One region of the Paenibacillus sp. FSL H8-0260 genome, then DNA from elsewhere that is predicted to be linked to it. Evidence: riboswitches for the same ligand, from Rfam matches in the RefSeq annotation. Region 1 holds a riboswitch; the other holds the start of a gene.

What was found. Region 1 has a riboswitch for glycine ahead of MHI51_RS30050 (amino acid permease). Riboswitches for the same ligand answer to the same signal wherever they lie in the genome.
Region 2: linked by a shared signal. The riboswitch ahead of gcvT (glycine cleavage system aminomethyltransferase GcvT) and the one ahead of MHI51_RS30050 (amino acid permease) in region 1 are both predicted to bind glycine.

What each region holds. Positions count from the first base shown of each region.
Region 1 is NZ_CP150298.1:6,761,020-6,777,098, reverse strand. Features, by position in the region: gene MHI51_RS30110 (PLP-dependent aminotransferase family protein) at 1-267, opposite strand, end outside; gene MHI51_RS30105 (pyridoxamine 5'-phosphate oxidase family protein) at 421-969, shown strand; gene MHI51_RS30100 (hypothetical protein) at 1,123-1,782, opposite strand; gene MHI51_RS30095 (C39 family peptidase) at 1,918-2,493, opposite strand; gene MHI51_RS30090 (DHA2 family efflux MFS transporter permease subunit) at 2,761-4,236, opposite strand; gene MHI51_RS30085 (TetR/AcrR family transcriptional regulator) at 4,403-4,957, shown strand; gene MHI51_RS30080 (DNA alkylation repair protein) at 5,026-5,733, shown strand; gene MHI51_RS30075 (AraC family transcriptional regulator) at 5,740-7,638, shown strand; gene MHI51_RS30070 (helix-turn-helix domain-containing protein) at 7,728-10,079, opposite strand; gene MHI51_RS30065 (DUF3502 domain-containing protein) at 10,158-11,693, opposite strand; gene MHI51_RS30060 (carbohydrate ABC transporter permease) at 11,766-12,650, opposite strand; gene MHI51_RS30055 (ABC transporter permease subunit) at 12,663-13,601, opposite strand; glycine riboswitch at 13,953-14,035, shown strand; gene MHI51_RS30050 (amino acid permease) at 14,183-15,595, shown strand; gene MHI51_RS30045 (metallophosphoesterase) at 15,761-16,079, opposite strand, start outside.
Region 2 is NZ_CP150298.1:6,315,427-6,331,505, reverse strand. Features, by position in the region: gene MHI51_RS28220 (copper amine oxidase N-terminal domain-containing protein) at 71-1,258, opposite strand; gene MHI51_RS28215 (hypothetical protein) at 1,303-1,656, opposite strand; gene MHI51_RS28210 (hypothetical protein) at 1,961-2,089, opposite strand; gene MHI51_RS28205 (response regulator transcription factor) at 2,407-2,622, shown strand; gene gcvPB (aminomethyl-transferring glycine dehydrogenase subunit GcvPB) at 2,848-4,308, opposite strand; gene gcvPA (aminomethyl-transferring glycine dehydrogenase subunit GcvPA) at 4,305-5,657, opposite strand; gene gcvT (glycine cleavage system aminomethyltransferase GcvT) at 5,764-6,876, opposite strand; glycine riboswitch at 7,063-7,161, opposite strand; gene gcvH (glycine cleavage system protein GcvH) at 7,388-7,780, shown strand; gene MHI51_RS28180 (flagellar motor protein MotB) at 8,202-9,038, opposite strand; gene MHI51_RS28175 (flagellar motor protein) at 9,035-9,817, opposite strand; gene uvrB (excinuclease ABC subunit UvrB) at 9,997-11,988, shown strand; gene uvrA (excinuclease ABC subunit UvrA) at 12,448-15,321, shown strand.

The DNA of each region.
Region 1 (16,079 bases):
TTCTATTTCCTTCGTTGATATAGCGACTTGCTTCCATGTACTAACTCGCGTCCCTCCCCGGCGGGAGGTAACTGTATAACCCCGACTTAACAATTCCTCATAGACGATCTGTATAGTTGAGCGGGAGACACCTACGATGTGCGCAAGTTCGCGGGTAGGAATCAGTAGTTCTCCTGGTGCCCAGACTCCGCTAGTAATATTATGGATCGCTTGATCAAGCAATTGCTGCCAGATCGGTCGCTTATCATTACGAATTACTTTCATCATCGTACATACCTCCAAATAGAAACTCCAATCATAAAAAGCTGATTATGGATTGCTCTAAACAGCGAATTATGGATATTTTAATGCAATCCATTCATTGATATACTACCGTAACAACGCTGGTATCCGCAATTTAAATAAAAGGAGAGATTCGATATGAATTCGGTTCGTTACAAGACCAGGGAATGCCTAGATCAAGAGAAGATTGAAAGGTTCCTTCACCAAACGAGATTAGGTTATCTGGGGTTGGTTGATGGGAACCTCCCTTATGTTGTGCCACTTAATTATGTATGGACTGAAGGGAAACTGTATATTCATGGGGCTGGAGATGGAAGACGTAATCAGGTCATGCGTGATAATCCGGAGGTATGTTTTACGGTATGTGAGGAATACGGAACTATTACAGATCCGGTACCAGCCAAAACGGATACAGCTTATATGAGCGTAATGATTTTTGGACAAGCAGAACCGATTTCAGATTTGGATGAAGCCACACATGTACTTCAGGAATTGATCAATAAATACGTACCGGGTTATTATAATCGACCCTTGTCCAAGCAGCATGTGGAAAAGTATAGATCGGCTGTATTTGGCGGTCCGGTTCAAGTTTATCGGGTAATTCCGTATCATATCACGGCAAAAGAAAGTCCTATTGAAGCAGAAAAAATGTATAAAAGGGGCATGGGTACTGGACGAGATGTTTAGCCGCAAGATACCATTACAAATGGTGTTATGCTAACGAGGTCTTTGGCAGCCTTTATGTCCTAATCATATGGGGAGAGGGAGGCTTTTTAGAGGTACTATCTATCAAAGTAGGCCGCAATCCAATGAAGGAGGGCGGCCTACTTATTTTTACATTTATTTAGGTTGTTTACGTCTTCTGAGATAGGCCCAGAACACAAATACCGCTACTAGAGCAATAATGGCGCTAATGGTGATAGACCTTGTCAGATGATTATTATCGTCCGCATAATATGCGGAAGCAATGGTTCCCGACCCATCCTGCTCGTCATCGGAAGAATCGTTCTGCATCGTTTGTAACACATCAATTAAATGCCCGGGTGCTTGAGGCTCCGAAATATTGCTTAGTCCTTTTGTTTCTGCTGATGAGGCTTGTTGTGGGGCGATGATTAGTTCCTGATTGTCTTTCTTGAAGGCAGCTATATATTCGTCCCGCTCACGGATAAGTGTAGGCTCACTCACTTCACCCTCAGCTTCTAGTGAATGAATAGCATAGGCCAAAGTATTAGGATTTCCTCCAAACTCAGTAACTTGATAGGACCCGTTTGAATCCTTTTGAATGATCATTTTAGATTTGGGTATTCCGCCCGATAAAATAAGAAACTCCCAGTTGTCTTGGGGTGTGACCGTTTCAATCAGACTATCGGAAGCCGCCCTAAGCTTAGCGCCATCAATAAAATGAATCTGCATTCCTTGACCTACGGTAATTTCACTAATCTCTGCTTCATTGTTGTAACCATACCCTTCAGGATCTTTAGATAGTCCTTCTTTAATCAATGTTAATCCTTCTGTATTTGCAAAAGAAACAACATCTTCAGTTACGGTCTGAGCCCATACAGGTGAGAAAAAAGTCAGAAATAAAACGAATGAAGTTACAGTTAACAGCAGCGTTTTCTTAATGGGAAGCCCTCCTTAAATATATTTGTTGAAGCCATGAAGTCCCCATCTCCAGGTTCTATCGTAGCTGGAGCCACCTTTAACGTTGGTGTATAACATGGAGGTTTTTGTGCCCCCACTCGGGTTCATGTGTTGAATCCAATCATTTCCACTATATGTGTCGTACCCATAGATAACTACTGCGTGCCCGCCACCGGTAGCACTATTCCATTTCCAGCTTACATATATAGGACTGCCAACATTATCAATCTGGTTTTTTACATCGCTGTAAGATAGTGCTCCTGTATGATTCCAACTGGAGACACCATAATCATGAATGCCTTCTTGAACAGTTCCATAAGATTCACTCTCGTCTGTTGTACAGCCGGAGGTTCCCTTCACATGATCATAAAAAGAACATTGGCTTACAGAGATTCCGTAATATTGAAGTATGGTAACGCTAGTCGCAGCCCAGCACCAATTATTCTTAGCTTGTGTAGCTGTAGGGTAGCCAATTAAATTAGTCGCATATGCTTGGGAAACAAAAGAAAAAAGAAAGACTGAAACAAAGGTTCCAACAAGCATCAATCTCTTTTTTAAAGATAATTTCATGAATGGAATCAGCTCCTTATTATGGATTAATATTCCTTTTAATAACACTATTAAAATACCATATATTAACTTATGTGTAAAGTTTAAATATTTTTCCGTTTTTATAATAGAGTCTACACATTTGATATGGAGAGGGGGATACTGATATGGATAAGAAAATATTGATACTCGTAGGAATACGTGCTCCAATGATCCAAAGCAAGCCATTCATAACAAAAGCCACTCCGCTAAGGAATGGCTTTTCTTCATTTACTCTGCAATTACTAGTTACAACTGAGGTTCTTCTTTGCTAACTAGGTTTGCTTTCTTTTCAATCATGAGCTTGTTTTTCGTGGGCATAAATAAGGTTATAACAAATGCGGCAATGGATAAAATCATCATGAAGTAGTAGGCGTCACTTGCCCCAAGAATTGATGTAAGGGATTTAAGAATCTCAGGAGTAGTGGAGGGATTGTTCAGCATCACTGTAGTTGCATGACTTGTTGCCTGCACTGTATAAATTGTAATTACGACAGCAGTACCAATGGCCCCGGCAATTTGGCGAACGGTATTGTTCACAGCTGTACCATGAGTGCCAAGTTGTTTGGGCAACGCATTTAGTCCGGCTGTATTGAGTGGCATAGTAATGAAGCTTAATCCAATTCGCAGGCCAATAGTACGAATCATTAGATACGTATACGTAGTTGATTCAGATAAATCTGTTACCGCCCACATAGATGGAATAATAAACAATAGACCAATGATGAACAGCGGCTTCGCACCGAAACGGTCGTATAATTTACCGGTGACGGGTGACATGAACGCATTTACGAGTGCGCCCGGCAACAATAGTAGTCCTGCATCAAATGCTGTAAACCCGCGGCCATTCTGCAGATAAATAGGCAATAAGATCATATCTGCGTACATCATCATCGTGATTAATACGTTAATAAGAGATGTCATCGTAAAAACCTTATTTTTGAAGACCGACAGGTTTAGCAGCGGATCATCCGATTTGATTTGTCGAAGACAGAATACGGCTGTTACCACGACCCCAATCCCTAAGGTCAGGATCACGATTACATCATCCCAGCCTTTACTGCCTGCACTACTGAAGCCGTATAAAATTAAGCCAAATCCGACGGTTGATAAAAGAACACTTATGACATCAAGCTTCGACTTAGACGTCTCAGATACATTCACTAAATACTTGAGTGCCAACGCTATAACAATGAGGACAAGTGGAATAAGCCCGATAAATAACCAGCGCCAAGAGTGGTATTCGACAACAAAACCCGCGAGCGTTGGCCCAATAGCAGGAGCGAATATCATCGCCAGTCCAAGCAGTCCCATAGCGCTGCCACGTTTTTCAACGGGGAAGATCGCCAGCACAACACTCATCATGAGCGGCATTATAATGCCAGCACCGGCAGCTTGGATCATTCGTCCGATTAAGAGTAGACTAAAGCTCGGCGCTGCTGCACAAATTATAGAACCGATTAATAAAAATGACATGGCACTTATAAATAATTGCCGTGTTGTAAAACGTTTCATTAAATAGGCCGTAATCGGAATCAAAATCCCGTTGATCAGCATAAATCCTGTTGAAATCCATTGTACGGTTGTTGCCGTTACATCAAATACATCCATCAGACTACTTAAGGCGACATTTAAAAGCGTCTGATTGAGTGTGGATAAGAAACAACCAAAGATTAAGATGGTTAGTAAGATCCCTTTATTTATTTTCTTAATGTCTTCTTGCATGTTGCAGTCCTCTCTTCATTGCTTTTTCGACATAGTGTCAATAAAATAAATCATATCAGGATTTAAATAGTATTCCTATTTGCAATTTTATTGAAAATGTCGACTAATCGACAGAATAGGCAAATTAGTTGATGAAATGCCATTTAAACGATAATAGAGGGATGAAATGACTGAACATAAAAGAGTTGACCCACGAGCTATTCGCTCAAAAAAGATGCTTAAGAACGCCGTTTTTTCATTATTGGCCGACAATGTGGAGATTTCGCAATTGACCGTCCAAAAAATCGCCAACCGCGCGGAACTAAATCGTGCAACGTTTTATTTGCATTATGAGGATATTAACGATTTATTGCGCCAGATCGTACATGAAATCTTCGATGACCTGTCCATGAAGGTTGAACCGCTATTACAAATGAAGAGTAACAACGAACAGGAGCAGCTGGTCACCTTTTTAAATTATTTTTTTGAATACCGGAAAGTTTTTGCTGTATTGATTGAGCATAAAGGCTTCAAAAAACACTTGACCAACCTGTTAAAAGGTACTGTCGAAAAACGAAGAAACGCGAGGAACATTGACCTTACTAAGGAGGTAGTCTCCGTTGATATTATTGCAGCCTCACTACTGGGGATTATTATGTGGTGGATTAAGGATGGCAACCAATATAGCGCTGAATACATAGCGGGGCAAATTACCTTGATGTATAAAAGAAGGTATTTATAAGGGCTTTTATGATATATTCAAGTAAAGTTTGAGTCCCTAGCCAATAATCTAAAAAGGAAGTGCGAACAATGGATTTAGAAACGGTCATGCAAGAGCTTGAAGCTCTCGGCAAGGAACGCACCAAGAAAATATATCTATCCAATGGCGCGCACGAACCGCTTTTTGGTGTGGCCACAGGCCAGATGAAGCCCATCTTCAGAAAAATAAAACATAATCAACCCTTGGCCGAGCAGCTTTATGCTACGGGAAATTACGACGCTATGTATTTTGCCGGGGTGATCGCGGAGCCTAAAGCAATGTCAGAGTCGGATTTTGAGCGGTGGATTGCTGGCGCTTATTTCTATATGCTATCGGACTTTGTGGTGGCAGTAACGTTGGCGGAGACGGATATTGCGCAAGAGGTTTCTGATAAATGGATTGCAAGTGAGATAGAGCTGAAAATGTCGGCGGGCTGGAACTGTTACTGCTGGCTGCTCGGAAATCGCCCGGACAGTGAATTTTCCGCAGAAAAATTGGCCGCTATGTTGGAGCTTGCTAAAAATACGATTCATGATGCTCCTGAGCGAACGAAATACGCAATGAACAATTTCATCTACACTGTGGGCGTATCCTATCTGCCGCTTCATGATAAAGCGGTTGAGATTGCAAAGGACGTTGGCCCGGTGGAAGTCCATACCGGTAGTGCAAAAAGCAAGATTTTGAATGCTTCAATTAATATTCAAAAGGCAGTTGATAAATCGCAGCTCGGCTTCAAACGAAAACATGTAAGGTGTTAGTCAATCATGGACATCAATGACCTTATTGCTGTATGGAATCACGTGAATTGCAAAGTAGTTGATATTCGTCGGATGACCCTTAGACCTGGCGAATCTATACCTTCCTATTACGTCCCCTCAAGGTTGTTTCTTATGTCGATTCACGGTAATGCTACAGTTAACCTGGGAAGCCAAGTTCACCGTTTACAGCGCTTTACAGTGCTTCATGTAGGCAAAGGAACTGTGCTCAACATTGACGCAGGCAGCGAGGGGCTGGATTACTATAGCATTTATTATAAAGTGAGTATGCATCCCTCACTACCCTTAGAGATTGCTACGCTATACGAGGGCGCTAAATCCTTTGATCATTCGTACAGCATGACGCCTGACAATTCGGTAGCGCTGTATCGCATAGTGAGCGAGATGTTTAAGGAGTGGGGGAAGCCGCAGCCGCTTGCGCGGTTGCATGTTCGCACTTTACTTCATCAGTTTGTGTATGAGCTACTCCATCAAATGTCGGTGCACGGTGTTAATACGACTAAGCGTGATCTGGCCGCCCGGATCGCCGACATTATCCATGAACATTATACGGATAACATTACGCTGGAATCATTATCGGAAAGCCTGAACTATAGCGTCCCCCATTTATCTTCCTACTTCAAAATCCGTACTGGACTTAGCCCGATTGATTACTTAATTAAGGTGCGCATCGAAAAAGCGGTGGCACTTCTGCTGGAAACAGATGCTACGCTGAAAGAAATTGCAGTGGGCGTCGGTTATCAAGATCCTAGTTATTTGGGCAGGCTGTTCAAAAAGTATAAGGGTGTTTCCCCGATTAGCTATAGAGAATTGCATTCCAGAAAGAACAAACTAGAAGATAGTCCTGCCACAAACATAGAATCCTCCATTGTTGCCCTTGAATCATTTGACTATACTGATTATATTGATAACGATTATCAGTATCATTTTGATCAAGAGGGAGATTCATTCATGTTTAAACATTCAAGGCCTACGCTGGCATCGGTATTGCTGTTAAGTTTCATTTTGGTACTGAGCGCATGTGGTACAAACGGTGCTACGGAGAATGCTGCCTCACAGCAGCCGAAGACCAAAATCGTTAAAACGGTTAACGGTGAGGTGGAGATCCCCCTTCATCCCAAAAGAATTGTTGCAGGTGAATATCTCGGCAGCTTAATTGCGCTGGGCATTACACCCATCGGAACCTCCGAACATCATATTAAAAATCCATATTTTCAGGAGTATTTGAAAGACGTTGAGAATATAGGGGACGGAAATGGAAATGTAGAGAAAATTCTGTCGCTTAATCCCGATTTGATTATTATGGATGATTTCTATCCTGAGCTAAATGAGCAGATGTCAAAAATCGCACCTACGGTCGTTATTCCATACGCTTCCTTAAAAACGGTACATGAGGAAGTGGCTTATTTCGGTGAGCTGCTTAGTGAAGAAGATAAGGCCAAAACCTGGCTTGCAGACTATGACAGCCGTATGGCCAATGCCAAGGAGAGCGTATTGAAGGTTGTGCCAGCAGATAGCACATTTTCCATTATTGAATGGTCTGAAAACAGCTTGATGGCCGTCGGAACAGACTTCGGCAAAGGTGGACAACCAATCTATAATGGATTGGGATTTAAGCCTCCTGCGGATATCGCCGCCGAAATGGCCGATCCGGGCTGGGCTTCATTCTCTGCTGAGGTCTTACCAAAGTATGCCGGTGACTATATTATTCTTACCTCCGACTCGAAAAAGCTGGATGAACTTAAAGCCGACCCGATCTGGGGCGCACTGCCAGCAGTCAAAAATGATCACGTATTTCTTTGGACAAGCGATCGCTCCGGCTACTGGGACCCGATAGCTATTCTGAGTCAGACAGAAGAGTTGGCGGCTTGGCTGACAAGCCACTAATACAACGTGTATTCCAAACCTAAAAGGCGCCCCTTCGGGTGCCTTTTTAGGTTTTTTTGGAGATGGTTCGCCGCCATGTGTTCTATGTGTCATTCTCCAGCTGATTCTGCAGTAACATCAAGATAATTGATCCTGTATTGCGACGGTGACAGCCCATATTTCTTCTTAAAGGCAGCAGCAAAATAAGAACTACTATTAAAGCCAACTTCGCTGGCAATGTCGTTAATATTGAAATCTTTCTTCTCCACCAGTAGAGCTGCGGCTCTTTGCAGTCTTAATTGATTTATATAATCTGGAAAGGTCTTCTGCGTATAGCTGTTGAACAGTTTGCTAAAGTACGATGAGCTCATATTGTATTTTTCAGCAAGGGCATCAATGGATAGCGTATTATCGTTAATATGCTCATGGATATACTCGATCGCCTTCATAATGTTGTTTTGCACCGTTAATGAACGGGAAGTTTTTAACTCTAAACAAGCACTGTCGAGCATTGTTTTTAGCAGGGTACTAAGCTCATCAATATTATTGCAGCTTTGCAGCTTCACATAGACATCCAGATAGATGCTACGGTATTCCTTATTTTCTACTATGGAGTTATGCGCTAGCATAGCAGCATCAGCAAGCAAATTGGCTAAATAACTTAAACCTGCTTCATACTCAATATTTTTCACAAGCTCAAGTAAAGCTTCTATATTTTCAAGAGGGATCGTTTGCAATTGGTTGCTTTTAATTAGCTCCAAAATCTTCTGTGTCAACTCATTCGCTTGCCCTTTGGATAGACTACTTGGTGTAAAGGTGTCAAAGATAAAGTACGTCTGCTTGTAGCAAAACAATTTATTTCTTATCAAATGTTGGGCTTGTTCATAGGAATCCGGTAATTGCTGCAAGTTATATGCTATTTGTGAAATGCCTATAGTGATATGAACTTTATAGTTCTCGGCAAGCTTATGAATCATTTGTTCAGCGTATTGCGCCACAACTTGCAGATCGTTTAGTAAAATACCCGACCTCCCTTCGCTGACAATTAGAATGAACTGATTGCTGCTTATAGGATAGGCTTTATAATCTATTTCCTGGCTCCATATTTGTTGCCCGACATTTTGCAAAAGAAGTAAGAGATTATAATCGAGATCTAGAGCAGAAGGTGCAGTAACTTCTACACTGATAACGCGATAATGTCCTTGATCTCCTAGCTTTTCTTGCAGGCTTTTCAGTTCTCGCGGCAGTTGCGGGTCTGCATTTTGTTGACTATAGTTACGCTTTTGAAGAAAATCTATAAATTCATTGCTGCTGTGCCGTGATTCCAAGGCACTCATTTTAGAAAGCGCTTTCGAGATTGTCAGTGATGCTGTTTGTATCTCATCATAATGGTTTCCATGTTCTTGCTCCTCTTCATCATCCTGCTCCGAGTTTCTGAAGGCTGTGTAAATATTGAGCAGCATATGATTAACTGGCTTGTAAACTTTATTAGTGAACACATAACTTAATAATAGCGCAATGAAAATAATGAAGATGGAGAAGATAATAATCGCATTTCTAGCCTTAAGTAATTGTTCAATACTGCTTTGATAGTCCATGACGGAAACGATACTGTATCCTTCATGCCCATTATTTACATACGAAATTACTATATCTTCATCTTTACCCTTATTTTTTGATGAATAGCTGTTATAGCCATCTGTGGCATGCGCTATTTCATTTAGTGTAGTTGGTGCTATGGGATAATTATTGTTTTGTTCAGTTATAATTTGGCTTGTTTGATTATCTACGATTAATATACTGTCAGACTGATCTTCATAGCTGGAAAGAATGCTCTTACGTAATGTTTCCGTATTGGAGACTATGATAATACCACTTTGACTAGTGCCGTATAAGGCTGTGCGCGAGGTTTGAAAAAATACGAGTCGCTGGCTGCCATCTGCTAATGTAATCGGAATAGGATAACGATCCGTCTTAGATTGCAGTACTTGCTTTAAAATATTTTGTTTTTCATTTCGATTAAGATAGTAGTCATCCAGTTCATAAATAATGTCATCCTGATTAAAAAAGAAAATGGAGTTGACGGATTCGTTCGCATTCAAAATCGGGTGTAAGTTATTGCTTATCTCTATCGCGTCCAATACGCTGGTGTTTTCATAGTCATAAATGTAAGAAATAGATTTGGGCATTTTATTAATAAGCTCTGTCAGGCGACGGTATTGATCTAGTTTGCTGTTGTATACGGTACTGATATTTTCCAGCTTATTTCGCAACATGTCGTTAATTTGATTTTTCATATATACATTAAAATATTGGAAGGCCGCAACATTGATAATAATTACAGTAATAATAGAAATGGATAAAAAGTTCATATAGACTTTGAACTTAAAGCTTTTGCGCCATCTATTGGCATATTTACTTACAAATTGTTTGCCTGGATTCAACAGCTTCAATAGCTTCATTCCCTCCTTATATGAAATTATGAAGGAATAGCCTAATTGTGAGTTGATGAATCAGGCTATTCCGATAGTCATATAAGCTTAATTAGTTGCTTTTTTGCTGGAAATGAACTCACTAAATTGTTTTTGATATTCAGCAATAAATTTTTCTAAACCGGCATCACGCAGCTTTTTCAAGGCAGTGTCAATATTGGAGTCATAGTCTTTAAAACCTTGTGATATGGGTTGTATATATTCTTGTTCTACGGCTTGCATTTGAGCGTATTCCGTTTTTACGGGCTCCATGTTGAAGGAGAAGCCAATATCTTTTTGTAGTATCGAGCCTTCGTTCCAATTTTGATACGTACTGATTTGTTCTTCAGTAATATAATCTCTAAATCTTGTGAAATGAATGTTATCAGGCAACCAAGTGTCGAACAATGTATCTTGATTAATAAACTCAATCTGTCCATCAGCAGTTAGGTTATAATCTTTGCCTTCAACGCCATACAGAATAAAGTCTGTCCATTCTTGACTGCTTTGCAGTAAGTTAATTAACTTCACGTAACCCTCGAGTTCAGCACCCTTTACATTAGCCCCAACTGCAAACGCTGTAGAATATGTGCCGCGTGACATTAGTGGTTTTTTCGCAGGATCACCTAAATAGTAGTTTTTGAACACCGCATTAGGGTTAGCTTTGCGTATGGCATCCATATACTCAAATACGCGATAGCTTGCACCCATGCCGAATAATGCTTTGCCTGCAAAAAACGATGAATCTGCTTGTGCAGGATTTGACAAGGCGTAGCTTGGGATAAGACCTTCTTTATTCCATCTGCGGGCGATATCCGCCATTTGTTTGTATTCATCCGATTCATAAAAGCTGTAGACAGTCGGATCTTCCGGCTTGTTGCCATCGGTCATAATAAAGCTATACGGCTGATAAATATTAATGTTCGAATTAATCGAGCCATTGAAGATATTCAAGCTCCAGCCGCGTCCTGAGCCAATCATATCAGGATATTTTTGCTTTGCCAATTTGTAAAATTGCTCAACATCCTCAACGGTTTTCAAATCGGTCATACCGACTTCTTGCAGCAGATCCTCTCGTGCAATAATCACATAATTTTCTCCAGCATTTGGTTTATTGCCGAAAGGTAATGCATATTGCTTTCCGTTGACCTTCCAGATGTCAAACGCTTCATCGCCGCCCGTATTTTTTTTTAAATCGCCAGCATATTTTTCAGCAGCTTCAGTCAAATCAGCGTAATAGCCCTTGGCAACGGATTTTGCCATAAATGCTGTATCGGTATATGTGGCGAATTTTTCGCCGGATGAAAGCATTAGCTCGGTTTTACCAGTTGCATACTCGGTCCATGGTAAATATTGAATACTTACATCGACGTTAATCGCTTGCAGAACCTTGTCATGAAACTCATTTTTCGCAAAATCAGCCATACGTTTTGACTGCTCCCCGTAAAGCACTAACGTTGCTTTGGTCGGCTGATCGCCACTGCCATTATTGTTATTGTTGCTACCAGCTTCGTCCCCTTGCGACTTGCCGCCGCATCCGCTTAAAAGTCCCGCCAGCAGTAAAGATGCAAGCAGTAAGGTGAACCCTTTTCTCGATTTGCCCATAAGAACACTCTCCCAAATTTATATTTAGCCTACTAAAATTCAAATAGGCCTAACTACTATTGTTTTTTCTTATTATCCTTTTACAGCGCCAACAGTAACGCCCTTAACAAAGTACTTTTGTACAAAGGGATACAGCAAGATAATCGGACCAATCGCAATACAGGTAATTGCCATCTTAATCGTTTGCGAGGGCAGAATAACATGGCCTGCCATGGTGCCACTTGGATTGGCTGCAAGGTATTGAATATTGGCCATCATTTTGTACAAGATGTATTGCATCGTATATAGCTCGGGGTTATTATTGAGCATTAATGGTAAATAGAAGTCATTCCAATATTGCAGTGCATAAAATAATGAGATCGTAACAAGCCCCGGTTTGGCTAACGGCAGCATCATTTGCATAAAAATCCGCCCATGACCAGCGCCGTCAATTTGTGCACTTTCCAGCAATTCTTGTGGGATGGACTTGAAGAAATTACGTAGCAGATACATATTGAATACATTTATTGAATAAGGCAAAATCAATGCTGCCAACGAATCCTTCAGGCCGAAAAATTGTGTGGTCACTAAATACCACGGCAACATACCGCTGTTAAACAGCAGAGTAAAGTAAGCGAAGAACGCCAGTTTATTACGGTGCTTAAAATCTTTTACGGAAATGACGTAGGCAAAGCATGCTGTTATCGACACCGATAGTAGTGTGCCAAATATTGTCGTAAACAATGTTATCTTGTAGGCTTTTAAGATCATAAAATCAAGATTGGAAAATACATAACGGTAAGTATCCAATGAGAAATGACGTGGAATAATCGAAAAACCTTGCATAGTGATCGCCATTTCATCAGACAGTGAACCGGAAATCGCTAAAACAATCGGGAACAAGCAGAATAGTGCAAATATTGCTGAGCAGACATAAAAGGCTATATTAGTTAACTTATCAGCATTTGATCGTTTCAAATAGACACCCCCTTAAAATAATGTGGAATCTTTGTCGTACCAGCTTGTAATCTTGTTAGCGATAATAACAAGGAAGAAGCCAAAAACAGATTGATATAACGAAATCGCCGACGCAAACGCCATCTCACCATTTCTTACGCCGCTGCGATAAACAAATACATCGATCAGATCCGTGAAGGGTAACAAAATCGGGTTCATATTCGTCAAGCCGATAATCATATTTAGGTTACCGCGCAGCATATTGCCGACCGATAATAGAAACAAAATAATGATGGTCGGTTTAAGCATAGGAATTGTAATTTTAAAAATTTGCTGAAGTTTACTGGCGCCATCTACCTCGGCGGCTTCATACATGGAGGAATCAAAGCCAGTCAACACACCAAAATAAATAATGGAGTTATAACCTGTACTTTGCCAAATCACCACAATGACCAGAATCGGAATCCAAATCCACGGCGTAGCATAAAAATCATAAGTTGAACCGGTGATGCTTTTAATAATCTGATTTAGAAAGCCTGTTTCATTATTCAAAATTGCATTTAGAATGGAGCCAATAACCATCCAAGACATAAAAAACGGAAAAAACATAATGCTTTGATTAACTTTGACGAATCGGCGACTAGAAATTTCATTGAGCATAATAGCAATCGCTACCGCGAAGATGGTGCCAAATACAAAAAATAAAATATTGAACATTATCGTATTAAATGTCGCCCGCATTGCAGTATCAAAATTGTTAAAGAAAAATTGAAAGTTTTTAAAGATGGGATCTGCCCATGGGCTGTTAAAAATACCTCCGTCAAAGCGATATTCCTTAAACACTAAAATCGACCCTGCCATTGGCAAGTAGGAAAAGGCCAACAGCGCTAATATGCCGGGCAGTGCCATCATATAAAGAAGCCCGTCTTTTTTGAGTGCGCTCATAAACCTATTGCTTGTTTTTTGTCTCAAATAAATTCCCCCTCACTTAGTTGCCATGCATAACAAGCTACCTGTACTCCTCTAATAAAACGCTTTCAAAATCTAAATGAAATACGTACTCCAAATAGTAATCTTTTGGGTCTTAAAGTAAATCGCAATTAGAGGAGAAGCTTTTAAAAACGAGCATTTTACCCTCGTTTAGGCTATTAATTTCTCGCATTTTTATTAAAAATCCGTATTATGTGTTTAAATCCAGCGGTAATTAATGTTATTGACAAAATATTTGACAATGATTAGTATTGAAAAATATTAAAAATGAAGTTAGCGGCATAACAATTAAATAATTCGCAAGCTATGATTGCTATGGATCACACTATAGCAGGAGCAGCTTCTGGAGAGACCGTGGGGGATTCCCCCGGCGCCGAAGGGTTCACAATCTCAGGCAAAAGGACAGAAGAGTACTAGATAATTCATTTGTTATTCTGATCATCGTCAGAATAAAGGAATGTATTTTATTTATTATTCTTAGACCTAAGAGATTGGAGCGTATCCAATCTCTTTTTTGTTATCATTTTTACTTGTACATTTTTTCACATAAGGGGGAGTTTGAAATGGCAGCACAAGAATTAAAGAGAGATTTAGAGAATCGGCATGTTCAGCTCATTGCGATTGGTGGAACCATCGGTACCGGATTATTTTTAGGATCAGGTAAAGCTATACAGCTGGCAGGACCATCCATCATTTTTGCTTATTTAATCGTGGGTATCGCTATTTTTTTTGTGATGAGGGCATTAGGAGAACTTCTGTTGTCTAAAGCAGGTTATCAATCTTTTACAGACATTGCCGAAGACTATCTTGGACCGCGGGCGGCGTTTGTAACCGGATGGACCTATTGGTTTTGTTGGATCATGACGGCTATGGCCGATATTATAGCTGTTGGGGTCTATGTACAATATTGGTTTGATATCCCGCAATGGATACCCGCAGTCATTTGTTTAATTATTTTATTAGGACTCAATTTATTAACGGTAAAAAGCTTTGGCGAATTGGAATTTTGGTTTGCTTTAATTAAAGTAATCACTATTCTCGCTTTGATTGCTATCGGGGTAGTCTTACTGGTGATTGGATTCAAAACAACTACCGGAACCGTTGCGCTCAGTAATATTTGGGCACATGGGGGAGTATTTCCAAACGGCATTTCAGGGTTCCTGCTTTCATTTCAAATGGTTGTGTTTGCTTTTGTGGGTGTGGAATTGGTGGGCGTATCGGCAGCAGAGACCTCCAATCCAGAAAAAACTATCCCATCGGCGATTAATAAAATACCTTTGCGAATTCTATTTTTCTACGTGGGTGCTATTATTGCCTTATTATGCATCAACGCTTGGACAGAACTAAACCCGGCAGAAAGCCCTTTTGTTAAAACATTTAGTTTAGTGGGGATTCCGATTGCCGCGGGGGTTATTAACTTCGTTGTATTAACTTCAGCTGCGTCCGCTTGTAATAGCGGGATGTTCTCAACAAGCCGGATTCTATACAATCTAAGCAGAAATGACCAGGCTCCAGCCAACTTTGCAAAGCTTAATAAAAATCATGTACCAAGTAATGCTTTATTCATATCCACACTTGTCTTATCTGTAGGCGCTTTGTTGAGTAAGCTGATTCCGGAGACGGCTTTTGGCATCGTGACAACAATTAGTGCCATTTGTTTCATCTGGGTTTGGGGCGTCGTTCTAATTTGCCATTTGCGATATAAAAAGACGAAGCCGGAATTGCAGGCCAAATCAAAATTCAAAGCACCGTTTACACCCTTTGTGAATTATGTTGTTCTAGCTTTGTTTGCAATCATACTCATAATTATGCTATTTGCTGATGAAACTCGTCCGGCCTTATTGTTGACGCCTCTATGGTTTATATTATTATTTGTTTTGTATTCGATAAATAGAAGAAAGAGGGAAAGAATAACGCCTGATCCAAGAGCACGTCTCGAAGGTATTCGGACTAACACGGAGATTCGGCATGATTAGTCGGTGAGGATGCTTGGTGATATTACAGTTGGATAGGCAGACATAGAAATCCACCACCGTATACGGTGGTGGATTTTCTCATTAATGAGGTCGATGCTCTTTTTCGAACTTATGTATGCTATCGGGATATTCTTCCATGTTTTTTAATCAGTCTAAAATTATCCTCTATTTAAAATCAACTTTGATTTGTGCTATCTCACTATTCGTGCCAATTCGTAATGGCGGTCCCCAAGTCCCTGCACCAGATGTAACGATGACGTGAGGGCTGTTAGGATTCTTCTGATAGTGGCCATAATCTACTGTAAACATAGCATTGGTGATCAGATTTGCAGGGAATACTTGTCCTTGATGCGTATGTCCGCTAAGTATCAAATCAACGTCATCTGCGTATTCAATCCTATTGGTTGGTTGATGATCCATTACGATAACGGGCATATTTGTATCAATGTCACTCATCACTTCTGAAGTCATTGCTCTGGGGTTC
Region 2 (16,079 bases), 450 kb from region 1:
AAATAAGCAAACGGCAAGCCTCCGGGGTTATGGGGCTTGCCGTTTTTTGTTTTGTTACAGATCCTTATAATTATGGAGTCAGCTTGTCTACACTAATCGGATAGGTCTGATCCAGCATCCATTTGCCTGATTTGGATTTCTTCAGCGTTGTGACAGAGGTGGAGCGGTTATCCTGAAAGTCAGGACCCTTAAGCTTGATGCTCGTCTGAACCATATATACGGCTGCGGTATCCTGGGTATAATGAATGATTTTGGCAGATTCCAGAGTGAACTTTAGATCATAGGCTGTGAAAATTTGGCTGAAGAGCTGTTTGGTTTGTTCGAGAGCAGGGGACTCAGGATCAATAGTAGATAGCACACCTTGAATATTCTCTGCATTGGTATAGTCCAAGTTGCTCTTAAGCACAGCTAATATATCCGTTTCATCCGCCTTCGTCACAGCTGGCTTAGCGTTCAGCAGTTTATCTGGGAGGATATATTGTACGCCTTTAATCTGCAGGTTGTTGATTTTCCAGTCTTCAGTGCTGGCGGTACGCGTTAAGCTATAAATATATTCAGAGGTATTGTCTAAGGTGAATGGACCGCTGAGGTGTGTAGTCGTTTCAACGGTGTGAATCGTAGCCTCTGTGGGTTGAAGGCTGATAACCTCTAATTGATCAAGTGAAGTGGTCAGATCGTATTGTTCCATTTGGCTCTTAATTTGTGGCCCGATGACCACAAGAGGAGACTTGCTATCGATTAGGCTCATGAACCCTTCATAATTCTCATTGTTGGTATAGGTTACGTATTTTTCAAAAAAAGCATTGATTTCCTGCGGATTTACCTGATTAGTCTTGCCTGTAATGGTTACTGTCTTCGAGTGTGCATTCCAGGAGACTTCATTACCTGTAGCCTCCCCAACGAAGCGCAGCGGAATGTAAGTGGAATTATTGATGAGCTTAGGGGCAACAGAAAGTTGGGTTATAACACCATTGATGCTGGCCTGCTTACTACCTAGTTGCAGTGTAATCGTAAGCCCTTCCTTAGTACCCGTTATGGTACCTGTGGTTTGATTCCAATCGATTGAAAGTCCTAGTTTTTCAAAAACCGGACGAAAAGGAACGACAATTGTACCATTATCATTGAAGGGAGACTGTCCCTTCAGTGCGAGCTGTTGCTGATTGATCTGAATGGAGATTGGCTTCTCTGCGGCATGGACAGGCCAGGCGATAGCGGTAGAAAGAAGAGTTGCTGCGATTAGGCTAGATATGGTTTTCATCTTGTGATATCTCCTTTGGGTTATGAATGATAAATTAATGGTTATTAGAGGATAACTCCACTAAGAGCCAAAGTAACTTTTGCTTGGAATAAACCGTACTTTACTTTTTGCTTATCGAATTGCTGATTTAAGTTTAGTAAATCCAGCTTGTTCTGATCTGCCTGAGCCGCTGAGATTAACCTGTTTTTTAGGAGAGTATCATTATCCTGGGAGACGCGTACGAGTTCCAATCGCTGCTCTTTTAGTTCTGAGTATTCAAAATCAATTTCATTGGCTTCCGGCTTATAACTAGCCAGTTTTTCTTCGAGTTGTTGTACTATATTTTTGTGTGCAATCTGGCTAGACCATAGGACTGAATAATAAGTGATGAGTTCAGCATCGGTTGGAGATGGTCGCAAGACAGGATGCTCCGCAATCTTTGATGTCGTATTGTTTGACGCAATGATATTTTGTGAATGCCATAAAATCGCCTGTAAAGCATTTATTAAATGATTAAAAATTTTATTTTTTCAATGAATATAATAATTCCCCGACGTTCTTACCTGTATTAAAGATAAGTAAAGAACAACTACCAACAAATATAATAAGTATAAGTAATCCAACGATAGGATTCTTATCAACGTAACTGCTCAAGTTACTGAATAAGAATTTGATATTGTTCATTCATTCCCACTCCTCATTATAAGTTGTCAAGACGGCAGATTACCGACGCACTAATTGATGCTTATTTGATCCAACATTTTCAGAATTCATTTTCGCCTGGTAGACAGCCATGTTTTCGAAGTGAAGTTTTTTATTCTTTTCAATTATCAGGTTATCAAGCATGTTCATATTCATGATCTCCTAACTGTTCAACTTATCAAGCACTTACAAATACAACAATAGTGCTGTGATAAAAAAAGTTATATATCCCCTGTTAGATATTTACTTTTATCGATTATTGTGCTTTGTGTAAAAATGAAAGCTTGTAACATACTTAGTGGTCTTGAAATATAGTGATGGAGAGTTAGAACCGCACTATCATAATGCAATGGTACAACTGGTACATAGTGAGGTGAGCAGAATCGCAGAATTCATCACGATTTGCGATCCCTTTTATACAACAAATAACGGACAATATTAGCAGAAGATGGTTGGAGAGTTCTGATTTGAGGAAGCAGGACCTAGAAGCCAGATTTCAAGAATACAGACTTACTGCAAGAGAGAGAGAGGTTGCTCACTTGTGGTTGTCAGAAAAAGGAGCTCTGCATATTTCGGGTGAACTGGGCATCAGTGAAGGAACGGTAAGAAATATTGTAAAGAATATTTATACGAAGCTACGTGTGAATGAAAGGAAGCAGTTTGTAAAAAAACTGGCGGACTAGACATCAAGCTTAACTTTTTCTGGTCTTACTTACATACTAGATATAGGCAGCGGCTGTCTCGAAGTCTTCATGACTTTGAAAGACAGCCGCATTTTTGGTTTGCTTGGAACTCTAACTTATCTGATTTGGCTTCTATTATTGCAAGAATAGTAGCCACCTAATGAAGGATTCGGTTACATCTTCGAGAGACTCCGAGAGAATTTTTCTTAGAGGAGGACATTATCCTTACCCGCAAGAACAATTCAAAACCGGCTTACGCGCAGCCTGTGTCTCATCCAAACGGCTAATCTCTGTAGTATGCGGTGCGTTGATTACGATTTCCGGTGTCTCCTGCGCTTCTTTCACAATCTGAATCATCGTATCGATGAAGCCGTCCAGTGTTTCTTTACTTTCGGTTTCCGTCGGCTCGATCATCATGCATTCCTCAACAGTCAAAGGGAAGTACACGGTTGGCGGGTGGTAGCCAAAGTCGAGCAATCGTTTAGCGACGTCTAAGGTGCGCACGCCATATTGCTTGAGGTTTTTGCCGGACATCACGAATTCATGCTTACATACACCCGGATATGGGATTTCGAAATACGGCGCCAGACGGTGCATCATATAGTTTGCATTCAGCACGGCATTTTCGGATACCTCACGCAGTCCGTCTGGACCATAGGTGCGGATATAGGCATAGGCACGAACCAGAATACCAAAGTTTCCGTAAAAAGCTTTCACACGTCCAATGGATTCAGGACCACCGAAGTGAAGTGAGAAGCTACTATCTTCATTCTTCACCACAGTAGGTTGTGGCAATAATGGAATGAGGATAGATTTTACGCCGACTGGTCCGGCTCCAGGGCCGCCACCACCATGTGGGGTGCTCATTGTCTTGTGCAAGTTCAGATGCACAACGTCAAAGCCCATGTCGCCAGGGCGGGTAATGCCCATAATGGCATTGGAGTTGGCTCCATCGTAATAGAGTAGGCCGCCTGCTTCATGCACGATCTCAGCAATCTCGACGATTTGGGTTTCGAACAAGCCGAGTGTGCTTGGGTTAGTTAGCATCAGCGCGGCTGTGTCGCTACCGACGGCTGCTTTCAATGCTTCAAGATCGACCATTCCTTTATCTGTGGAAGGGATCGTGATCGTTTCAAGTCCTGCTGCTGAGGCACTAGCAGGATTGGTTCCGTGCGAGGAATCCGGCACGATAACCTTAGTACGCGTCTCGCCGCGACTTTCATGGTAGGCGCGGATCATCATGAGGCCGGTCCATTCACCATGCGCACCTGCGGCAGGCTGTAAAGATACTGCATCCATGCCCGTCAGCGCGGACAGATCATTTTGCAGGGTATACATTAATTCCAGTGCGCCTTGAATACTTTCTTCCGGTTGGTAGGGATGAATTTTGGCGAAGCCGGAGAAGCGGGCAACATCTTCGTTAATCTTCGGATTGTATTTCATCGTGCATGAACCGAGTGGATAGAAGCCATTGTCTACACCAAAGTTGCGACGTGAAAGAGAAGTGTAGTGGCGAATGACATCCACTTCCGATACTTCTGGAAGTACGACGGGTTCGCTACGGAGTAAATCTGATGGAATCAGGGACTCCAAGGTTTCTTCCTGCGGCACATCGCATAGTGGCAAAGAATAGGCCGAACGGCCGGGACGGCTTAATTCAAAAATTAGACTTTGCTCCGGTTTCATAAACAGCCCTCCAGTGCGCTAGCGAATTGGTCGATTTCGGTTTTGCTTCTTTTTTCCGTTACGGCAACCAGCATATGTCCAGCAAGTTCAGGATAATCACGACCCAGATCATAACCGCCGAGATAACCGTCCTTCAGTAGCTTCGAATTAATAGCGCTCACGCTGCAGCCTTCAGGAAGCTTCACGACAAATTCGTTAAAGAATGGGGAGGAGAAGGCAAGTTCAGCACCTGTTAGTCCGCTAAGTTTATTAGCGGCGTAATGACTTTTGCGAATGTTCAGTTCGCCTACTTCCCGCATGCCTTCTTTGCCCATAACGGACAAATAGACGGATGCGCAGAGAGCCAGCAGCGCCTGATTGGAGCAGATATTCGATGTCGCTTTTTCACGACGAATATGCTGTTCACGCGCTTGAAGTGTAAGAACGAAGCCACGTTTACCATTACGGTCTACCGTTTGGCCAACGATCCGGCCTGGCATGCGGCGCATCAGGTGATCAGCTACGGCAAAGAATCCGCAAGTTGGACCCCCGAGAGAAGCTGGAATACCGAGTGGCTGAGCATCACCGACTACGATGTCGGCTCCAAGTTTGCCCGGAGTTTCAAGTACACCAAGAGCTATTGGGTTGGCGCTGACTACAAGAAGACCTTTAACCGCGTGAATCAGCGGCTCAACCGAGCGAAGATCCTCAATGCTGCCGAAGAAGTTAGGCGATTGCACCAGTACTGCGGCAGTATCACCATCGATAGCTTCAGCAAGTTTAGCTTGATCGGTAACACCGTCTTTATAGTCAATCTCCACCACCTCCAGACCCCAAGCATTAGCCGAAGTACGTAGCACTTGGCGAGCCTCAGGATGAACGGTACGGGAGACGATTAATTTTTTGCGTTTGGTAGCACCAGCCGCGAGAACCGCTGCTTCGGATAAAGCTGTAGCGCCATCATACATACTGGCATTGGCAACTTTCATACCGGTTAGTTCGCAAATGTAGGATTGGAATTCGAAGATCGCTTGCAGCTCACCTTGGCTGATCTCCGGTTGATAAGGAGTGTAGGCAGTGTAGAATTCAGAACGGGAAATGACATGGTTGATGACCACAGGGATGTGATGATCGTATAATCCGGCGCCGAGGAAGCTGGCGTGAGAATCAAAGTCGGCATTTTGGTCAGCCAAACCTTTCATGTGGCGCAGCAGGGCGTATTCATCGAGTGGTTCAGACATCGGCATAGTGCCTTGGTAACGTACCGCTTCAGGAATATCGGAGAACAGCTCATCTATAGACTGAATCCCGACGGTCTCCATCATCTCTACGCGGTCCTGTTCTGTCATGGGCAGATAACGGTGCTTCATTAAGGTTTCACTCCTTGGCTTTTTTAAAATATAAGAAAGTACAATTTTCACGCTATACTTTATCCTTCTATTTCTCGCTTAAAAGCTCACCGTCCTTATATGGACGCTAAAGGCGTTTATACTTGTAAAAAGGGGCCTTAATCACTACAGCCTTAAGCTGCTTACCTCGTATCTCCACGTAAACCTCTGTGCCTATTTCACTGTAAGCAGCATCAAGCAATGCCAACCCCAGGTTACGTTTCAGCGTAGGGGACTGCGTTCCGGTTGTGACCTCACCAATCTTAACCCCATCTGCCCAAACAGGATAATGGGAGCGTGGAATGCCTCGATCAATCATTTCTAGGCCGACAAGGCGACGGGGAATGCCAGCTTCTTTTTGCTGTATTAGTGCATCGCGTCCGATAAAGTCTATTTTGTCCAGCTTCACGAAGAACTGTACTCCTGCTTCAAGCGGGGTGATGTCAGCAGATAGCTCCTGACCGTACAGTGGTAATTTCGCCTCAAAACGCAGGGTATCCCGTGCACCCAGTCCAGCAGGTGTTAATCCGTGGGGCGCGCCTGCTGCAAGCAGTCCGTTCCATAACGTTTCTGCACCTTCCAGCGGAGCGTAAATCTCGAAGCCATCTTCACCGGTATAACCCGTACGGGAGATAAGTACCTCTACACCGCAAACGGTGGCGCGTTCGATGAAATGGAAAGGCTTGAGTGCTGAAATAGGAGCATCCGTAACTTCCGCGAGAATGGTCTCTGCCAGAGGACCCTGCAAGGCGAGCAAAAGCGTCTCGTCAGAGACATTAGTGAGCGTGACTTCGCCGAATTCAGAGGTCAAATGCTCTTGCAGCCACTGGAAGTCTTTGTCGATGTTGGAGGCATTAACGACGAGCATATAATGCCCTTCGCTTAGGCGATACACGAGTAGGTCGTCGACAACTCCGCCATTTGGATAACAGAGCAGCGTATATTGCGCCGCACCATCTGTAAGGCGGCTGACATCATTGGTTGTCATTTTTTGCAAAAAGTCTTCTGCACCGCTCCCAATCACCATGAATTCACCCATATGCGAGACATCGAACAGCCCAGCCTGCTGGCGAACGGCTTCGTGCTCTTTCACGATACCTGTAAACTGTACTGGCAGCTCCCAGCCACCGAAGTCAATGCACCTGGACTCCGTATAAGCGGAATAGAGATCATAAAAAGGTGTTCTTCTCAAAGCATCCATGTCGTCACTCCCCTTGATCTGATTACATACGAAAAAAGGACAGGCAGAAGCAATCATGCATAAATGCACAAATCGCTTTCTGCTCTGTCCTTTGTACCTGAGAGTTACCCTGCCGTAACTAGCTTGCAGGTTTCCCCGTTGGTGATCTGACGCATCTAGCCTTGCGTCTGATGCTCTCCAGAGATACGTCCGACAAAGGTCCTTTTGCCTGAGAGATTCACCCCTGTTAGGGCTTACTCCTTCGGCGCCGTCTTCAAGTGAGACAGTCTCTCCCTATGCCATCATCCGCAATTATATTTCTTCGAGAAACGGTTATTGTCTATAAAAAGACGACAACGTCATTTCTTCTTGTATGTCTCCATTAAACGGGTATAGTCGGGCGCTGTCAACAAGAAAACGTCGAAAAAATGACAAATTTAAATTTCCTGTTAGTAATATTGACATTGTGAGCCGGGATAACTTAGGCTATAACTAAATTTAGAACTCCAAATTGGAAATGAGGCGGCTTGAAATGAGTGAAGTATTAGACAACCTTCTTTACAGCGAAGAGCATGAATGGGCACAGCAAGTAGAAGGGCGAGTAGTACGTGTTGGGATTACGGACCATGCTCAGCATTTATTAGGCGACATCGTATTTGTTGAGTTTCCTGAGGTAGGATCGACCATTTCGGCCGGTGACAGCGTAGGCAGTATCGAATCCGTTAAGACGGTATCGGAGTTGTATTCGCCCGTCTCTGGGACGGTTACCAAGGTGAATGATGGATTAGAAGCTAGTCCGGAGCTTATCAATGATCAGCCGTATGGCGGGGGTTGGATTTTTGAGATTGAAGTTGATGGAGAGTATGCTGATGCTGTAAAAGGTCTGTTAGATGCAGCTGGTTATAGCGCGTTAGTTGCTGAATAATTGGAAATCGGGGACGGAAAATAGTCTGATCAAGTGTGATATTTTTAGCAGCAAGTTTCTGTGATTCGGGGACTTGCTGTTTGTGTTTCTTATGTAGATTGTGCGAGTATTCCTAAACCCAATCGAGTGGTTTGAGGGTCTAGTGGAGTATGGAATTAGGGAAAACCTCCCTCATTTTAGACGATTATAGCGTGAGAGTTAGGGTTTTAGGAAATTCCTCCCTAATCATCTCGGTAAAACCACTATTTCAGACTAAAAAGAGTAATAATCAGGGAGAAATTCCCTCATTCCGCGATTGGATACGATAATAGGTGAATAATCAGGGAGGTTTTCCCTAATTAAATTGGATGAAGCCCCTTGTTAGCTCAATGTGGTAATTGCCATTGCCCCTGCTGCCGAACTTAGCTCTGAGCGCAAACTTTTATTCCACCTCTTGAAGCTGTCGAAGTACAATGATCTCTACGCGTCGATTTTTCTGTTTGCCTGCTACCGTAGTATTATCTGCTGTTGGTCGGGTATCGGCATAACCTGCATATTGAAAAGTGTCCGGGTTCAGTCCTTCATTATCTAAGAAAAAGCGCAGCACAGAAAGCGCACGAGCACCCGATAGCTCCCAATTGTCGTTATAACGTGAAGCTGATGACACTGGTGTATTATCCGTATGTCCTTCAATGCTGATCGTTGCCCCGATATCTTTGAATAAGCCAGACAACTGCTGAAGAGCTGGAAGGGCTGGTGACTTCACATCTGCTTTACCCACATCAAAAAGAAAACGGTCGCTGAGCGTGATTTCTATGCCCTGCGGTTTGTCGGCTACAAATATTTGTTCACCGAGATTATTCTCCTCCACATAGTGGGTGATCACACCCATTAACTCAGCAAGCTTCGCCTCTTGTTCTCGAAATGCCAACTCCCGTGCTGAAGGTGTTTCATTCTCCGTTTGTTCATCAGAACCGTCATTTGGTTTTGCAGTTGCGTTCGCATTTCCATTCCCATCTGTACTCTCTGGTTTGTTGTCAGGAGTCTTTCCAGCATCTAAAATACCGTCCCCGCCTTCAAGAACAGTGCTGCTCGACTTGAAAGTCTCGGATAAAGAGCTGGTTACGATATTATATTTGTCAGTGTCCAGGCTGCTCATCGCATACAATATAACGAAAAATATAAGTAAAAGTGTAATTAGATCAGCGTAAGTAATCATCCAACGATCACGGCTTTCTCGATTCTCTACCCGCCGTTTGCGCCGGTCTCTTTGTCTCATATAAAACCTCTTGCTTCTGCACGGTCATCTGTGGTGGTGTCTGAAATGAAGGAGTTCAGTTTTTTACGCACCAGCAGCGGATGATCCCCGTTCTGTAGAGAAAGAATGCCTACTAGCAGCATCTCCATGCTATGCAGCTCACTTTGGCTGCGGGATTTGATTTTGGAAGCAATGGGTAAAAATATTAGATTAGCGATGGCTACTCCGTACAGTGTTGCAGTGAACGCTACTGCGATAGAGGTACCTAGATTTGATGGGTCCGTAAGGTTGCCCAGTACCCTAATGAGTCCCATAACTGTACCGATGATCCCCATCGTTGGAGCATATCCGCCAGCGGCTTCAAAAATCTTGGCGTAGCTTTCATGCTTCAATTCTTTCGCATCCATTTCCAATTCCAAAATCTGTCTTACCTGCTCAGGGTCAGTGCCATCGACGATAAGCAACAGTCCTTCGCGTGTAAAAGGATCAGGATGTAGTTCCGCTTGTTTTTCGAGCATTAAAACGCCGCCGCGGCGGGCCACTGTGGCCATTGCGATAAGCTCTTCTGCTTTCTCTTCATCACGTTCAGGATTGCGGCCAAAAGCCATGCGCAGAGCGGCGGGAATGGAGCGTAGCTTAGCTGCCGGGAAGCTGATCATTACGGCAGCAATCGTACCTCCAAATACAATCAAAGCTGCATTAAGCTGCAGCAGTCCGGAAAGGCTTCCGCCTTCCCAGAGGTAGCCGCCGATTAGCGCAGCCAGTCCGGCCACTAGGCCGATTATTGCGGTAATATCCATGCTTCAAGCTCCTAACATTTCTGTGTATTATGGTTTGCATCGATCTAAGCAACACTGTATAATGAACGGGAACACATATTCTTATCTTCCATATTTTTTACTGTCGTATGGAGAGAGAAGATTCAGACAACAATTATAATATATTAATCTAGTTTAGACGATAGAGGGGAGACGGGCAAATGAGTGATATTGTCGTCAGTACGAAGACTTTTGAATTGGAGTCCGAGTATACACCCCAGGGCGATCAGCCTCATGCCATAGATGAATTACTACAAGGCATCCGGCAGGGTAAGAAGCACCAGACGCTGCTGGGAGCGACAGGTACAGGGAAGACCTTTACTGTCGCGCAAGTTATTTCCAAATTAAATCGCCCCACGCTGGTTATTGCGCATAACAAGACACTCGCTGCCCAGCTGGCAAGTGAGTTTAAGGAGTTTTTCCCGAATAATTCGGTAGACTATTTCGTCAGCTACTACGACTATTACCAACCAGAGGCGTATATTCCCTCCTCCGATACTTATATTGAGAAAGATTCCAGTATTAACGAAGAGATTGATAAACTTCGCCACTCCGCGACAAGCTCCTTGTTCGAACGGCGTGACGTTATTATTGTAGCGAGTGTGTCTTGTATTTACGGTCTCGGTTCACCAATGGAATACGGAAGCTTGCTGTTGTCCTTGCGGGTTGGGATGGAGAAACCGCGCAATGAGATTCTGAGCAGACTGGTGGATATTCAATACCAGCGCAATGATATCAATTTTGTACGCGGAACATTCCGTGTACGTGGTGATGTGGTTGAGATCTTCCCGGCCTCTCAGGGTGAACATGCGATTCGTGTTGAATTGTTTGGGGATGAGATTGAGCGGATCACTGAAATAGATGTTTTAACGGGCGAATTGATCGGTGAACGCGATCATGTCGCCATTTTTCCGGCTTCTCACTTTGTTACCAAGGAAGAAACGATGCGTGTAGCAATAGTCAATATTGAACGGGAGCTAGAAGAGCGGTTGACCGTGCTTCGTGACGCAGGCAAGCTTCTGGAAGCGCAACGTTTGGAACAACGGACACGTTACGACATTGAAATGATGAAGGAAGTGGGTTTCTGTTCGGGGATCGAGAACTATTCCGGGCCACTAACCTTCAGGGAACCGGGAGCAACTCCATATACGTTAATGGATTATTTTCCTGATGATATGTTAATCGTCGTAGATGAATCCCATGTTACCCTTCCGCAAATTCGGGCGATGTATAACGGTGACCGGGCGCGTAAAACAGTGTTGGTAGAGCATGGTTTCCGTCTGCCTTCTGCACTGGATAACCGTCCGCTTCAGTTCGAAGAGTTCGAAGATAAAGTAAACCAGATCATTTACGTTTCCGCGACACCTGGACCTTATGAAATGGAACACTGCGAAACTATGGTGCAGCAGATTATCCGTCCGACTGGTTTATTGGATCCAATCATCGAGGTCCGTCCTACAGAAGGTCAGATTGATGATCTGATTAGCGAAATCCGTGACCGGGTCGAACGCGATGAACGTGTACTCGTTACCACTTTGACGAAGAAGATGTCGGAGGATCTGACAGACTACTTTAAGGAAATCGGGATTAAGGTTCGTTATATGCACTCTGACATCAAAACACTGGAACGGATGGCGATCTTGCGGGATCTTCGTCTCGGTACGTTCCATGTACTGGTAGGGATTAACCTCCTGAGAGAAGGTCTCGACTTACCGGAGGTATCTTTAGTTGCAATTCTCGATGCCGATAAAGAAGGGTTCCTTCGTTCCGAACGTTCACTAATTCAGACGATTGGCCGTGCGGCTCGTAACTCTGAGGGTCGTGTAATCATGTATGGTGATCGGATCACTGATTCGATGGAGAAGGCGATGAGTGAAACATCACGCCGTCGCGCCATTCAAATTGCTCATAATGAGAAACATGGCATCACCCCCACCACTATTAATAAAAAAGTGCGTGACATCATCGAGGCAACGAAGGTTGCTGAGTCTAAAGCTGATTATCTCACAGGTGTTGGTGGCAAGATGAATAAGAAAGAAAAACAAAGTCTGATCCAGCGTCTGGAAGCTGAAATGAAGGACGCTGCCAAGAACCTGCAATTTGAACGCGCGGCAGAGCTACGCGACGCATTGCTGGAGCTTCGGGCTGAGTAACAAACCATTAATGCATCACCGATATTTAAATTAGGTATTGAACGGTGCTGTCCTAGACCGTTCTTTTTGAATCAATAGAGGGTCGCGTATCCCGCGATGTTTATGACACTTATGCGTATCCGCAGGGACAGCGCCCGAAATGCACTTGGCACTTATGCGTATCCCGCAGGGACAGCACCATGCAACGTTTATGACAGTTGCATGTACCTGTCTTTAGTTAGTGCGCTAACGTCCAAGCGGTCCCGCAGGGATAAGCGCTCCGAGCGTCGTAGTCACTAAGTTACCTCCCACCATACTCCTTCTCCAGAAAATGCGGGTGTCCAGAGGGTGCAACCCTTGGGGCCCTCCCTTGGAAGGGAGGGTTTGGGAGGGATCGAAAGGCTTTGAAAGGGCTTTGAAAAGGCTTTGAGAATATCTTGAAATAAAGTTGAAATAGTTTTTTTAAAAGGAGAGGTTCCGTTGGCGAACGAAAATATTGTAATTAAAGGCGCGAGGGCGCACAATCTCAAAAACATCGATGTGACGATTCCACGTGACCGTTTCGTCGTGCTGACGGGACTTAGCGGCTCAGGTAAATCATCGCTTGCATTTGATACGATTTATGCTGAAGGACAACGGCGTTATGTTGAATCTTTGTCGGCTTATGCACGTCAGTTTTTGGGACAAATGGAGAAACCAGATGTGGATTCGATTGATGGTTTGTCCCCGGCGATATCTATAGATCAGAAGACAACAAGCCGGAACCCACGCTCCACGGTAGGTACAGTTACGGAGATTTATGACTATTTGCGGCTGCTCTTTGCACGTATTGGTCATCCCCATTGCCCAGAGCATGGCATTGAGATTACCTCCCAGACCGTTGAACAGATGGTAGACCGGATTATGCAGTATCCAGAGAAAACTCGGTTACAGATCCTGGCGCCAATCATTTCAGGACGTAAAGGTGAGCATAAAGGACTTTTCACAGATATCTCTAAGCAAGGCTTCGTACGTGTGCGTGTGGACGGCGAGCTAAGAGATCTGTCTGAGGATATTGAACTAGAAAAGAATAAAAAACATACAATAGAAGTTGTGGTAGACCGGATCGTTGTTAAAGACGATGTGGAGACCCGGCTGACGGATTCACTGGAGACGGCGCTTAAGCTTTCGGGCGGTAAAATCCTTGTTGATATCATCGGCCAGGAAGAGCTGCTTTTCAGCTCAAACTTTGCTTGTCCAATTTGTGGTTTTAGTATTGAAGAGTTGGCACCACGGATGTTCTCTTTCAACAGTCCGTTTGGAGCTTGTACAGAGTGCGATGGACTTGGCATGAAAATGGTTGTCGATCCAGACCTGCTTATTCCTGATGCTGAGAAATCCATTGAAGAAGGTGCCTTTTTAGCTTGGACTGGAAGTACTTCTAATTACTATCCGCAATTTCTGAAGTCGGTTTGTGAACACTTTAAAATTCCACAAAACGTTCCGGTAAGCAGTCTGACGCCTGATCATATGAATAAGTTACTGAATGGTACAGGCAGTGAGAAAGTCCGCTTCCGTTATGAAAATGATTTCGGTCAAAAGAAAGATGCGATGGTTGCTTTTGAAGGGATTATACCTAACCTAGAGCGGCGTTACCGTGAAACTGCTTCGGATGGTATTCGTGAATTTATCGAAGGGTTTATGAGTGCTAAGCCTTGTCATGTATGTAAAGGTAAACGTCTGAAAAAAGAAATATTAGCTGTGACCATCAACGATCATAATATTTCTGATGTTACGGACCTTTCAATAGGAGACTGCCAGCATTGGTTTGAAGAGATAAAATTGAGCGAAAAAGAAACAGCCATCGCCAATCTCATTTTAAAAGAGATCTGTAATCGGCTTGGATTCCTTGTGAATGTAGGTTTGGATTATTTGACGCTTAGCCGTGCAGCGGGTTCGCTTTCCGGTGGTGAGGCGCAGCGTATTCGGTTGGCTACTCAGATCGGTTCAAGTCTCATGGGTGTATTGTACATTCTGGATGAGCCAAGTATTGGTTTGCATCAACGGGATAATGATCGCCTGATCTCTACGCTTGCGCATATGCGTGATTTAGGCAACACGCTGATTGTTGTAGAGCATGATGAAGATACGATGATGGCAGCGGATTATATTATTGATATTGGTCCGGGCGCAGGTATTCATGGTGGACAAGTTATGGCTCAAGGGACGCCAGAAGAGATTATGAAAGATCCGAATTCATTAACGGGTGAATATTTAAGCGGACGTAAATTTATTCCGGTTACTGCTAAACGCCGTCCTACCGATGATCGCTGGGTAGAAATACGTGGTGCTAAAGAGAATAACCTGAAAAATGTGAATGTGAAGATTCCATTAGGTGTATTTACAGCGGTGACAGGTGTATCGGGTTCCGGTAAATCCTCGCTTATCAACGAGATTCTTTACAAGAGTCTGGCACGGCAGTTGAATAAGGCTGTGAAGGTGCGTCCTGGTCAGCATAAAGAAATTCGTGGACTAGAAAATCTCGATAAGGTTATTGAAATCGATCAGTCGCCAATCGGGCGGACACCGCGTTCCAATCCAGCAACCTATACAGGTGTATTCGATGACATCCGTGACCTGTTCTCCAAGACAAATGAGGCTAAGGTACGTGGTTTCCAAAAGGGACGCTTCAGCTTTAACGTAAAAGGCGGACGTTGTGAAGCTTGCCGTGGAGACGGGATCATTAAGATTGAGATGCACTTCTTGCCGGATGTGTATGTCCCTTGCGAAGTATGTAAGGGCAAACGGTATAACCGGGAAACACTAGAAGTGAAATATAAAGGCAAAAACATTTCAGATGTGTTAGAGATGACGGTAGAGGACGCAACGGAGTTCTTTGTAAATATTCCGCGTATCCATCGTAAAATGCAAACACTAATGGATGTAGGCCTTGGTTACATTAAGATTGGCCAACCAGGAACCACTTTATCCGGTGGTGAAGCACAGCGGGTAAAATTGGCTTCTGAGCTCTACCGTCGCAGCACGGGTAAAACACTTTATATTTTGGATGAGCCTACGACAGGCCTGCATGTAGATGACATTGGTCGTCTCCTTGAGGTGTTGCATCGTTTGGTGGATTCCGGAGAATCTGTTCTTGTTATTGAACATAATCTGGATGTAATCAAGACAGCGGATTATATCATCGATATGGGACCGGAAGGTGGTAGCGGCGGGGGTACTGTCCTGGCAACAGGAACACCGGAGAAGATCATTACAGTCACAGAGTCTTACACAGGTAAGTATCTGAAGCCGGTTCTGATTCGTGATACAGAGCGGACCGAAGCGCTTATACTTGAGACGGCGGAAACCCTTTAATAAATAGTAAGTAATATAACCTATGTATAATAAGGCCTCGGTATCTTACCGGGGCTTTTATTGTAGGTTGTAAGCAATAGTTTTTACTGGGGAAATATCTAACAAATAACAACGAACGGCTAACCTCGTCCTCTAGAATGGAGTCAAGGCCATTTAAGACGTTGTAGGATTATCCGGTAATTATACGAAAGACGGCTCATAGATATATGATGTGATCTTTCTAGCAAAAGTTATACGGATTCTATAGAAAAAATGGATTTAATAATAGGCAAGGTAGGCATATGTAGGACATGTTCGTAGTAAGATTCAATGAGGAGTATTCTGTTGATAGGGTTAACGGGTAATTGACTAACGTTAGGGTCAAAAGTTCCTTGAAAACCGAATAATTAATCATTCATATCACTCTATCAAATAACTGTTTATTAGATTAGGGAAAACCTCCCTGAAAATCCGAGTTTTTAGATCATAAAAGGTGAAATCCGGGAAAACCTCCCTAATTATCGGGTAGATTCATTCATATAGCCGGTTTTCTAATGATTTTTAGGGAGGAATTCCCTGATAATCACAAAATGAGCTGATAATCGATTAATTTTAGGGAATATTTCCCTAATTCATTAACACCCTAAATTTCGAGCCCAGAGTTCTAAGTTCTGAATTCCAATTCCAATTCCAATTCACTGCTCAATTTATCTCATCTCTAAAGCAGTTAACGGACTTTCTATTGTAACCTTCATGACGATAGAGTTGATTGGACTCAC